Regions from separate parts of the Shewanella sp. SM21 genome, predicted to be linked through region 2. Evidence: predicted binding sites of a transcription regulator. Region 2 holds the regulator's gene; each other region holds the start of a gene.

Region 1 (3,205 bases), on a different contig from region 2:
TCGGTAAGAGTGTGCTCTTAGGTATGATGACTCGCGGTACTACCGCCGACATTATTGTGGTTGGGCTAGTGGGTGAGCGTGGCCGGGAAGTGAAAGAGTTTATTGAGGAAATTCTTGGTGAGAAAGGTCGAGCGCGTTCAGTCGTCGTTGCTGCGCCTGCGGATACATCGCCTCTGATGCGCCTTCGCGCCTGTGAAACCTCTACTCGTATTGCCGAATACTTCCGCGATTTAGGCTATAACGTTTTATTGCTTATGGACAGTTTAACGCGCTACGCCCAAGCGCAGCGTGAAATTGCTTTGGCTGTGGGTGAACCGCCTGCGACTAAAGGTTATCCGCCTTCTGTATTTGCAAAATTGCCACGTTTAGTTGAGCGCGCCGGAAATGGTGGCCCTGGGCAAGGTTCAATTACGGCATTTTATACTGTGTTGACGGAAGGAGACGATCAACAGGATCCCATTGCCGATGCTTCGCGGGCGATCCTTGATGGTCACATTGTCTTGTCACGTTCGCTTGCGGATTCGGGGCACTATCCTGCGATTGATATTGAAGCTTCTATTAGCCGAGTCGCGCCTATGGTGATTTCCAATGAACATTTGGAGGCGATGCGCCGCGTGAAACAAACCTATTCTTTGTATCAGCAAAATCGAGATTTGATTTCTATTGGGGCCTATGCCCAAGGAAGCGATCCGCGCATTGATAATGCGATACGACTGCAGCCAGCAATGAATGCTTTTTTGCGACAAACCATGCGTGATGCATTTAGCTTTGCCGATAGCCAAGTCATGCTTGGGCAACTTGCTGCACAGTGCAAATAATGGCGTCATCGAATTAATCGAGGTCTAGTATGGCTAACGCCGATCCCTTGTTGTTAGTGTTAAAGCTTGCTAATGATGCCGAAGAACAAGCGGCTTTATTGTTAAAATCGGCGCAGTTAGAGTGTCAAAAACGGTTGAATCAACTCAGTGCTCTGAATAACTATCGCTTAGAATACATGAAGCAAATGCAATCCCAGCAAGGTCAAGCCATCAGTGCTAGTCACTATCACCAGTTTCACCGTTTTATTCGTCAGATCGATGACGCAATTATCCAGCAAAATCGCGTCGTAGCCGACGGTGAAAAGCAAAAAGAATATCGACAACAACATTGGTTGGAAAAGCAAAAAAAACGTAAGGCAGTAGAATTACTCTTAGCCAGTAAAGAGAAGAAGCGTCAAGTGGTTGAACAAAAAAGGGAGCAAAAAATGACCGATGAATTTGCTTCCCAGCAATTTTATCGCCGTCATCAACGTTAGTGAAATGATAGGCATATTTACTGCTCGCTAGCCGGATAGGCTCTTTAGTTTTTTTGTATTGATGGCATAAGCATCAATTTGACACCTCCCAGAGTTAATTCTTTTCGATATGCTGTCGTAAAACCTGATGTGTTGGCATCTTATTTGCTTTGATTTAGTCCATGACCCTGCAACCGCAGTGTTTAATTGACGTTTCTACCTAGCCATTTTCTTTTTTTGCTGGGTGATGTTTGGGAGCACTTATGCAACAAATGACCAATATCCTGTTAAGTAAAACAGGCAACTCTGCGGCCAATTCCGCTAAGACATCTTCCCAAGAGTCTAATAATGAAGACTTTTCATCTACACTTGCGTCAGTCACCGCTAGCTCATTTTCTATTTCTGCGTCTAAAAAAACCATTGCTAACATTGATGATACTGTGCAGGTTACCTCTGCTGATAAAGTAAAAGATGACGATATATCAACTGATGACGCCGACGTAAATCTCATTTTTGCCCAAATTAGCATGGCAAATGATATGAAGAAAACGGCATCAGATGGAGATAGTTTGCCGCTAGCATTTTTAAATGCTGAAGAAGATATAACTGGTGAAGAAAATATTGATACTTCATCAGCTTTATTAACCGGCTCAGCATTGGCATCTACTGTTTCTGCTGAGATTGAACTGGCATCAGATATAGATGAAGCGGGTTTTTCTGCTGAATTACAAAAGTTAGTTTCTACTAGCCCAGATATGGCAGCAATTTTAATCGTAGATGATGTGAAACCATCATCTTTGACTGATAAGTCACTCGTACAAATTCTCCCCATAGACCCAAATATACTTGAAGTGTCAGCGGATAGTGATGCTGTGATTGATCCAAATTTGACCGATGACGCTTCAGAATTACCTTTAGAAGACACTGAGCTTGTCTCTGCCACTGAAGTCGGGGTGAGTATAGATGAGTCTTTAGTTGAGAATGAGGTCACACTTAATGCTGTGATTAATCAAGCGGGCTTAGCGAACAGTGCAACGATAAAGTCGGCAACCAACACTGCGGCAAAAGCAACGACTAGTAGCTCGACAGTGAATAGTCCCAATACGGCTAATATCGCGACCTCGGGAAATACTTTCGACCTGAATACCTTAGGCTCTTCAACTTCATCTGAACCATTAGATACAACATCTGTAACAGAAAGTGATCTTGATGGGAGTCCCAATTCCGATTTGGCTGCTAACCTATTACTGAAAGATGCTAAATTAACGGTTGCGATGGATATTCCCAGAGACGAAAGTTTTATGGATGATAGTAATACTTTCTCAGAACTTAAGTCGACATCATCCATACAGACACTCTCGATGTCACAATTAAATCGCCAAGAAACCATGCAAGTTCAGCTGTCATTGCGTCAAGGAGTAGAACAGCAAAACCAAATGCAGGAGATGATCCAACGATTTTCACCTGTGATGAAGCAGCAATTGATTACTATGGTGAGTCAAGGCATCCAACATGCGGAAATCCGGCTCGATCCACCTGAACTTGGACATATGTTGGTAAAAATCCAAGTGCATGGCGACCAAACCCAAGTACAGTTTCATGTTACTCAGCCGCAAACGCGCGATCTGGTTGAACAAGCTATGCCAAGATTACGTGAGTTATTGCAAGAGCAAGGGATGCAGTTGGCTGACAGCCATGTTTCTCAAGGCGATCAAGGTGAGCGTCGGGAAGGTAGTTTCGGTGATGGCGGCAGTTCAAATGCGGCTGATATGGATGAAATCTCGGCAGAAGAGTTACATTTAGGTTTAAATCAAGCGATTAGTGTAACTTCAGGTATAGATTATTACGCTTAAGCAGGTAACCTATAGCAATGACTGACATAATTACGTTTCAAATAAAACAGTAATGAGTTTCCGCCTAAATTAAAGAGAA
Region 2 (3,205 bases):
CGGCTCTTCGACAAAGGATGCAAACGGCGGGTTTCGCTGTAACGCTTGAGCAGAATTTTATCGCTGGAGTTAAGGAAGAAGCTCGTTAACTCAGTATCTGGAGGTAGGCTAGCGAGTTGTTTTACTAAGACCTTATCCTGCTCAGGCATGTTACGCACGTCGACACTGATGGCGACGAGATCGTTACTGCCTTTGAGTTGCTCAAGCAAACTGCCAATCAATGGCAAGGGAAGGTTATCGACACAATAATAGCCGAGATCTTCGAGTACCCTAAGGGCGACAGATTTGCCTGAGCCTGAGCGGCCCGACACTATGACCAGTTTCATCCAGTGATTACCTGATAGAGTTCCGTTTCATCATGCGTCTTGCGTAATTGCTTTAATATTTGCTTGTCGCTCAGCTTTTCGGCCATGCAAGACAAGGTACTTAAGTGCTGCTGACATTGGTCTGCAGGCACCAGTAGTGCAAATAAAATATCAACAGGTTGCTTATCGATAGCATCAAATGCTATCGGCTCTTCACACTTAATTAGTATGGCAATGGGCTGATCTATATCGGCTAGTCGACCATGTGGAATGGCGATGCCGTTACCTATACCTGTGCTCCCCATCTTTTCGCGCGCCACTAGGCTTTCGAATATCTCTTGAGATGAGAGGGTCGGGTACTGGGCAGCGACTAAGTCGCTGATGAGTTCCAGTACCTTTTTCTTGCTGCCCGGAGTGGCGCAGGTAGTGCACTCCGGCCGCAGTATGGTACAAAGTTCCATTATTAGTGTTTTGTTAACTTCTCTTTGTGTTTAATAACCTGACGGTCAAGCTTGTCAATCAGGGCGTCTATAGCGGCATACATGTCAGCATGCTCTGAAGTAGCAAAAACTTCACCACCTATGAGGTTTATTCTCGCTTCGGCAATCTGTTGCATTTTCTCAACATTGAGCACAACGTGCACATTATTGATCTGTTCGAAATGGCGTTCAAGTTTTGAAAACTTTTCTTCTACATATGCACGTAACGATTCGGTAATTTCGACATGGTGTCCACTTAGGTTTATTTGCATAGAAACGTCCTCCGATATCCACTGTAGGTTATAAACTTTTACGCTGATTAGAAGGTGGAATAAGCATAGCCTCTCGGTACTTCGCAATGGTTCTGCGGGCTACGTTGATCCCTTGTTCTGCCAGAAGTTGTGCCATCTTACTATCGCTTAATGGTTTTTTCTGGTTTTCCGCTGCCACCAGTTTCTTTATAAAGGCTCTGATTGCTGTGGATGAGCACTCACCACCATCGTCAGTACCGACGTGGCTAGAGAAGAAGTATTTTAGTTCAAAAAGTCCCTTAGGGGTATGCATGTATTTTTGAGTTGTGACCCGTGAGATGGTGGACTCATGCATTTCTACCGCTTCGGCAATATCGTTAAGCACCATAGGCTTCATGGCTTCTTCACCATACTCAAAGAAACCTTGCTGATATTGCACTATGCAATTAGCAACTTTAAGCAAAGTATCGTTACGGCTTTCTAAGCTCTTAATAAACCATTTAGCCTCTTGCAGATGGCCGCGAATAAATTGGCTATCGGCTTGGTTTTTGGTACTGCGTGCCATAGAAGCATAATGTTGATTTACATTGATTTTTGGCATGCAGTCAGGATTAAGCTCAACGACCCAGCGGCCATTTTTCTTCGACACAGACACATCTGGGATAACGTATTCGTCATTATTGGGCGTGATCAACAAACCTGGGCGAGGATTGAGGGTTTGGATAAGTGCTATACCATCCCTTAATTCATCTTCTTTTAATTTAGTCTTACGCATCAATAACCTAAAATCACGGGCGGCGATCAGATCTAAATGATCTTTGATCAGTATACGGGCGTTTTCTAGGTTGGGAGTATCAGCGGCGAAATGCGACAGTTGGATCAGCAGGCATTCACTTAAATCGCGGGCGGCAACGCCTATGGGATCAAAATGCTGAATACGCTTGAGTACGGCTTCGACTTCGTCAAGCTCAACTTCAGGATTGCCCATGGCTTCGAGAATTTCTTCAGTGCTTTGGGTGAGATAGCCCTGATCGTCGATGGCATCAATAATGGCGGTGGCAATGGCTAAATCGGTTTCAGAAAACGGCGTGAGGTTTTTTTGCCATTCTAAGTGTTCGTACAAACCTTCACTGGTCTCGCCTTGGAAGGGCATATCGTCTTCACGACTGCCGCCGGGGCCTGAGTTTGGGGAGGCGGTAAACACTTCATCCCATGTGGTGTCCATGGGGAGCTCATCGGGCATGGATTCTTTGGTTAGCGACTCTGCCGTATCTATGGTGGAGCTGTCTTTTTCTGGTGGCAGAGTGCTAGATTCACTGAAATCCGTATCGGATAGCGTTTGGTTTACAGGGGTTTTAGTGGCGTCGAATTGATCCTCTTCCAGCTCGAGAAGGGGATTAGAATCTAATGCTTGCTGGATCTCTTGCTGCAGTTCTAATGACGACAGTTGCAACAGACGTATAGCCTGTTGTAGTTGTGGCGTCATGGTTAACTGTTGACCCAGTTTGAGCTGGAGTGACGCTTTCATGTTACCGCTGATCCCTACGTTATTATTGTTGGATGAGGTCGCTTATTATCATTTTGAGTGAAGCCCAATGGCGGTATAAATTGCCTCCATTGGCTTCGCTCGATTAACTATAGCCTGAATTGTTCACCTAAGTACACAGCCCTAACTTGCTGATTGTCTAAGATCTCTGCTGGAGTTCCTTCGGCAATCAGGTTTCCGTGACTCACAATATAAGCATGTTCACATACATCTAATGTCTCGCGGACATTATGGTCTGTGATCAGTACGCCAAGGCCGCGACTTTTGAGTTGTTCGATAATCTTCTTGATGTCGATAACCGAAATAGGATCGACGCCGGCAAACGGTTCATCGAGCAAAATGAACTTAGGATTAGCGGCTAAAGCCCGCGCAATTTCGACGCGACGACGTTCGCCACCCGACAATGACATGCCTTGGCTGTCACGGATGTGGGTGATATGAAACTCTTCGAGCAGATGTTCTAGTTCTTCTTCTCGTTCTTCGTTTTTAAGTTCTTTACGAGTTTGCAGTACGGCCATGATGTTGTCATGAACAGTTAGCTTACGAAAGATACTGGCTTCCTGCGGTAAGTAACCTATGCCTTTGCGGGCACGCAGATGCATAGGATCTGCGGTTAAATCATCA
Region 3 (3,205 bases), on a different contig from region 2:
CAGCATAACAATATCTTGCCCACGCTCTCTTAATGGTGCTACGTGGATAGGAAATACGCTCAACCTATGGTAAAGATCGAAACGAAAGCGCCCTTCCGTTGCCTCTTGGTGCAAAATTCGATTAGTGGCAGCAATAATCCGAGTATTCACTTTTAGGCTCTTATCACTGCCCACTCGCTGTAATTCACCGTATTGTAAAACCCTCAATAACTTAGCTTGCAGCCCCAAGGGAAGCTCCCCGATTTCATCTAAAAACAAGGTCCCCTTGTCAGCGAGTTCAAACTTGCCTTGCCTATGACTGATTGCCCCCGTAAATGCCCCTTTTACATGCCCAAATAACTCGCTTTCGGCGACGGACTCAGGCAGTGCAGCGCAGTTCAAATAGATAAGTGATTTATCGGCTCTGGTCGATTGATTATGTATCGCCGCAGCCACTAACTCCTTACCCACCCCTGTTTCGCCGGTAATTAATACCGATAAATCAGTGCCTGCCACAGCACTTATCTGCTGCTTTAGCGATTGGATCTGTGTGGATTGCCCTATGATCTCCTGCTGACTAGCAGGACGATTGAGCACCTCAGTGCCATTGGAAACTTCAACAACTTGGGATTCTAGCTGTTGCATCAATAACGCAGTATTAAGACTGGCTGCGGCCAGTGCGCTGATCACACGCAACTCGCTATCACTAAAACCATCAAACTGATGAGGGTTGAAACCATCAATGGTGAGCGCCCCAATTAAGCGATCGTTCGCGATTAGTGGTAAACCAATGCAAGCATGTACATGTAAGTTCGCACTATGATGTGGAATTAAACCATCATACGGATCGGGAAGTTCACTGTCGGCAGGGAAACGAACCACATCGCCAGCACGGGCGATAGCCTCTAATCTCGGATGCTCACTAATTTGAAAGCGCCGCCCTAACACTTCGGCAAAGAGCCCATCTATCGCCAAGGGGACAAATTGCTGCTCCCGAAATGCCAATAATGCCGCAGCATCACAATTGACACGCCGCCTGACCACTGCCAACAAACGCTCAAATCTGTCTTGCGTCGACACGCCGACAGTTAAATCTAAGGCTAACTGAGTTAAATCAGCATGGGCACTCATAGCACATCCACAGTCAAATAAAGTCATATTGACAACAGTGTAATGTCAATTTGACCAATATCAAATTGTCATTATGACACCAACAAGTGATTTCAAATGTTGAAATACGTTAATACCAATAAAAATCAACGCCTTACAATGTTGGCATAGTGAGTGCAATAAGAGATTTAACTAAATAAGCAAGATTTACGTAGCGCATTCATTATTAATTATCACAGGTGTATTTATGACTATTCATGTAAAAAACAATATCCACTGGGTGGGTCAACGCGATTGGGAAGTGCAAGATTTTCATGGTACTGAGTACAAAATAACTAAAGGCACAAGCTACAATAGCTACCTTATCCGTGAAGAAAAAACCGTGTTAATTGATACAGTTGATCATCGTTTTAGCCAGCAATTCTTACAAAATCTTGAAGCTGAAATTAATTTAACCGACATAGACTATATTGTGATGAACCATGCAGAGGAAGACCACTCAGGCGCCCTGACTGCATTAATGGCCAAAATTCCTAACACTCCAATTTACTGCAGTGAAAATGCGGTCGACTCCATTGTAGGACATCACCACCACCCAGAATGGAATTTCATTACCGTAAAGACAGGGGATAGTTTAGCGATAGGCAATGGTAAGCAACTGATATTTATCGAAGCACCTATGTTGCATTGGCCAGATAGCATGATGACATACCTCACCGAAGATGCGGTTTTATTCAGTAACGATGCCTTTGGCCAACACTATTGCGACGAACATTTATTCAATGATGAGGTTGATCAAAATGAATTAATGGAACAATGCCTACGGTACTACTCAAACATTTTAACGCCCTTTAGCAGCCTAGTGACGGCTAAAATTCACGAAGTATTAAGCTTTAATTTACCTGTAGATATGATCGCAACTTCACACGGCATTGTGTGGCGTGATAATCCTGCCCAAATTATTCACCAATATTTAGCTTGGGCCGACGCTTATCAAGAAGACCGCATCACGATTTTCTACGACTCTATGTCCAATAATACTCGCATGATGGCCGACGGTATTGCTCAAGGTATTCATGATGTTGACCCCAATGTAGCAGTAAAAGTGTATAACGTCGCACGTCATGATAAAAACGAAATCCTTGCACAGGCATTTAGGTCAAAAGGTATTTTAGTCGGCTCATCCACCATGAATAATGTGATGATGCCTAAAATTGCCGCCATGCTTGAAGAAATCACGGGCCTGCGTTTTCGCAATAAAAAGGCGGCAGCTTTTGGTAGTTATGGCTGGAATGGCGGCGCAGTCGATAGAATTCACACTCGTTTGATGGATGCTGGTTTTGAAACCTCGGTGGGATTAAAAGTCAAATGGCGTCCCGATCGAGATGCGATGCAAGAATGCCGTCAGCACGGCCAGCGAATCGCGCGAGAATGGGCATTGCGGCCCCTTGATAGCGCGAATAGTCGCTCTATCATTAATCAAGTCATGTCAAAACCTAGCCAAGCCACCACGGCCAGTCAAACAGCTGAAAACACTGCTACTAATAACGTCCCTGTGACGGCACCGATTGCAACAAACGCGTGCGAATTAAATGATACACAATCAATGATTTGCACCGTTTGCCAATGGGTTTACGACCCTGAAAAAGGAGAACCTAATCAAGATGTCATTGCTGGCACACCTTGGACTCAAGTGGCCGAAGACTTCCTCTGTCCCGAATGTGGCCTAGGTAAAAGCGTTTTCGCTGTCATAAAAAATGAGGTGACTAATGCCTAAGCCAATCGTCATTATCGGCAGTGGATTCGCGGCATATCAGCTAGTCAAAACACTGCGACGTTTAAACCGCGAACAACCGATTACAGTTATCACAGCCGACTCTGGTGACGAATACCATAAACCAGATTTAAGCCATGTGTTTAGCCTTAAAAAAATGGCGTCAGACCTCATAAAATTGACCGCGACTGAATTTGCACATGAGCAACAAATTGATGTAATAAATCACTGTGAAGTCATAAAAATAGATAAAGTTCGTCAGGTAGTCTGTTGCCATCAAGGACGCGAAATTGCGTACAAAAAATTAGTGCTTGCCACGGGTGCACGGCCCTTTATTCCACC
Region 4 (3,205 bases), on a different contig from region 2:
TTTGATCGATATAGCCATTAAACTGTGTAAAAGGTTTTAGGGTCTTTTCTATGCTTTTGATATAACTGTCAGGACCAGTAAACATGGCTTGTACTTTTTCTGGATCACTTTTAAAGCTATCGGTCAGCTTAGCATCATCAATTTTTAGTTTTCCGTCTCGTCCAATCTCAATCCCGATATCAGACAAACGCATGCCATTAGCAGCCGTTGCAAATACAGAATCACGTAATTTAGACTGGAGAAGACGAATAGAGGTATCCCCCTTCAACACACCAATTTGCGCTTCACTCACTGCAGTGCTTTTGTCTTCCTTATCTTTATCGGAAGAGCCAGAGTCAGAGGTTTTAACGCCCATAGAACGAGTTAATTGATTAATTTGCGTCATTAAAGAATTAAATGAATCGACAAAATCCTTAACCGCTTTCTTATTCGCTTCAAAATCGTCTGTGACTTTAATCATGCTGCTTTCACCAGCCGCATGCACCTTGACTAATTCGAGGCTGACACCATCAACAACATTTTCTAGATAGTTACTACTGCTGGTAATACTGATACCGTTTAATGTGAGTTCCGCATCTTGTGCTGCACGACGTTCTGTCATGCCCCAATCGGCACCGTTAAACTCTACCTTCACTTGATTCGCGACACCCGATTCCTTTGAAGACAGCATAAATTCGATTTGGTTACCTGTGCGCACTAATGACGCTTGTACACCAGGATTACCCACTTGTTTATTGATCACATCGCGTAACTGAGACACAGAAATAGCCGCACCGCCATTAACCGTTGCCAAATCAATTTCCATACGCTTAGTCGGATCACTACCGACTTGAATACTGATAATGCCCGACGTTGGTAACAATTCACTTTCAGAGGAATAGGCTTTAGTCAGTTGATGCGCTTGCGCAAGTTTATGCACACTCAAATCATAGTTGCCCTTAGGCGCATCAGATTTAACTGTAGCGGTCGCATTCTCGCCCGTAACCGTAGCAATTTTGCCTTTAGCTGCATCGCCACCCATTTCACTCAGCTTAGTGGCCATCTTCTTCATATTATTTTCGAGCAACGTATAAGCATCTAACTGTGTTTTGCTGGCAGTTAGCTTACCTTTGTAAAGCGTATCTTTACCTGCGCGGTCTGCGCCAATCAGTTGCTGAGCAAATTGTGCTGCATTCATACCTGAAATCATGACTACCTCCACTCGTTCTAGAGCAAAACGCATGCCAAAAACAAGTTACTGTTTTTAAAGAAATTAAAATAATTAACTGGCCAAAACACAGCTAAATACTTCCGCATGGACACTTAAACAGGAAAACCATCTTCCACTTTGTGTTATCGAAAATTACCCACTAAAACATGAACCTTATAGGTTTCAATCTCGGGTTTAGCGACTACCGACCAATACATAAACCGTGGCTAAAATAAAAATGCCAGTCAGCGCAACTAACTGGCATTTTAGCCGTGACCAATGACATCACTTGCCCAATAACATTAACGCAATAGACCCATGACTAAACCCGTATTCTGGTTAGCTGAAGACAGTACCGTTGTACCCGCCTGAACTAATAATTGATTACGTGTCATATTGGCAGATTCAACCGCGAAATCGGCATCCATAATACGGCCGGCAGCGGCTTTAGTATTTTCAGTTACGCTGGCAAGGTTAGCCGCAGTATGGCCAAGACGGTTAATGTTGGCACCTAAGGTTGAACGTTCTGTCCCCACTTTGGCCAAGAAGGTATCAACAGCCCCGATAGCCGTATTGGCAGCTGCAGAAGTCAACAAATCACCAGTAACTGTCTTATCAATAGCACCTAAGGTAACTGACATTTGCTCTGCTCCATCCGAGCCAATCTGAAAGGTCACACCTTTGACGAGTACACCATCAGTAGCATCTTTAAATAAGTTATTACCCGCATAGGTTGTATTTTCTACAATACGGGTAATTTCTGCATTTAATTGCTTAAATTCATCATCCAACGCTTTTAAATCTGCTGTAGAGTTAACGCCATTTGATGCTTGAGTCGCCAATTCTTTCTGGCGGTTAGCAATGGTCGTTAATTCTTCTAACGCACCATCAGCGGTTTGCAGCATAGAGGTCGCATCAGAAATATTGCGTGAAGCCGTTTCCATGCCCTTTACGTTAGCGCTCATGCGGTTAGCAATTTGCAAACCCGCAGCATCATCAGATGCGCTATTGATACGTAAACCCGTCGACAAACGCTCCATAGCATTAGTTAATAGATTATTGCTTTTATTAACAGCACCTTGTGCAACAATTGACGCGTAATTAGTGTGAACACCTAACATATCAGCTCTCCTAGAAAAAACAGTTATCTTGGCTATGCCTGAATCCCGGTATAGCTCCATAACTAAGTAAGGCGACAGTAACAGCGCAAAACTAAAACTTATTTAAAAATAGATGGGATCACCTCTATAAAAACAGACTTAAATGGCATCCACAAAACGCCATAAAAAATGCCAGCAAGCTAAGCTTACTGGCACTTAAAACTAACTCAATTCGGTGTAATTAACGCAGTAGCCCCATCACTAAACCTGTATTTTGGTTAGCAGAAGACAGTACCGTTGTACCCGCTTGAACTAATAATTGATTGCGTGTCATATTGGCAGATTCAACCGCGAAATCGGCATCCATAATACGTCCAGCGGCAGCTTTGGTATTTTCAGTCACACTGGCAAGGTTAGCTGCAGTATGTCCAAGACGGTTAATGTTGGCACCTAGGGTAGAACGTTCTGTACCGACTGCTGCGATGAAAGTATCAACAAGGGCAATTGCCGCATTCGCGCCAGTAGTTAAATCACCAGCAGCCAGCGCTGCATCATCTATGGCTGTTGTTGTAACAACCAATTTTTCACCCGTTCCAGCACCAATTTGGAAGGTAACACCAGCCTCCAACTTGGTGAATAAGTTATTACCGGCATAAGTTGTATTATCGAGAATACGGGTAATTTCGGTGTTTAATTGAGTAAACTCATCATTCAGAGCCGTTAAATCATCAGCAGAGTTCACACCGTTTGCCGCTTGAGTGGCGAGTTCTTTCTGGCGATTAGCAATGGTCGTTAATTCTTCTAACGCACCATCAGCGGTTTGTAGCATAGAGGTCGCATCAGAAATATTACGTGAAGCGGTTTCCATACCTTTAACGTTAGCGCTCATGCGGTTAGCAATTTGCAAACCAGCAGC

Evidence for each region. The regulator sigma-54, encoded in region 2, starts transcription at its own class of promoters, with help from an activator protein. The targets are predictions, from matches to a motif close to GTTGGCACGNNNNTNGNNT.
Region 1: the regulator sigma-54 is predicted to act here: its motif matches at 1,426-1,444, upstream of L5L94_RS07530 (flagellar hook-length control protein FliK).
Region 3: the regulator sigma-54 is predicted to act here: its motif matches at 1,251-1,269, upstream of norV (anaerobic nitric oxide reductase flavorubredoxin).
Region 4: the regulator sigma-54 is predicted to act here: its motif matches at 1,210-1,228, upstream of fliD (flagellar filament capping protein FliD).

The regions. Positions count from the first base shown of each region.
Region 1 is NZ_JAKKRL010000004.1:301,388-304,592, forward strand. It holds gene fliI (flagellar protein export ATPase FliI) at 1-818, shown strand, start outside; gene fliJ (flagellar export protein FliJ) at 848-1,294, shown strand; gene L5L94_RS07530 (flagellar hook-length control protein FliK) at 1,537-3,126, shown strand.
Region 2 is NZ_JAKKRL010000018.1:23,493-26,697, forward strand. It holds gene rapZ (RNase adapter RapZ) at 1-326, opposite strand, end outside; gene ptsN (PTS IIA-like nitrogen regulatory protein PtsN) at 323-766, opposite strand; gene hpf (ribosome hibernation promoting factor) at 769-1,056, opposite strand; gene L5L94_RS19460 (RNA polymerase factor sigma-54) at 1,085-2,563, opposite strand; gene lptB (LPS export ABC transporter ATP-binding protein) at 2,671-3,205, opposite strand, start outside.
Region 3 is NZ_JAKKRL010000010.1:7,995-11,199, forward strand. It holds gene norR (nitric oxide reductase transcriptional regulator NorR) at 1-1,110, opposite strand, end outside; gene norV (anaerobic nitric oxide reductase flavorubredoxin) at 1,337-2,866, shown strand; gene norW (NADH:flavorubredoxin reductase NorW) at 2,859-3,205, shown strand, end outside.
Region 4 is NZ_JAKKRL010000017.1:57,792-60,996, forward strand. It holds gene fliD (flagellar filament capping protein FliD) at 1-1,189, opposite strand, end outside; gene L5L94_RS19090 (flagellin) at 1,492-2,310, opposite strand; gene L5L94_RS19095 (flagellin) at 2,531-3,205, opposite strand, start outside.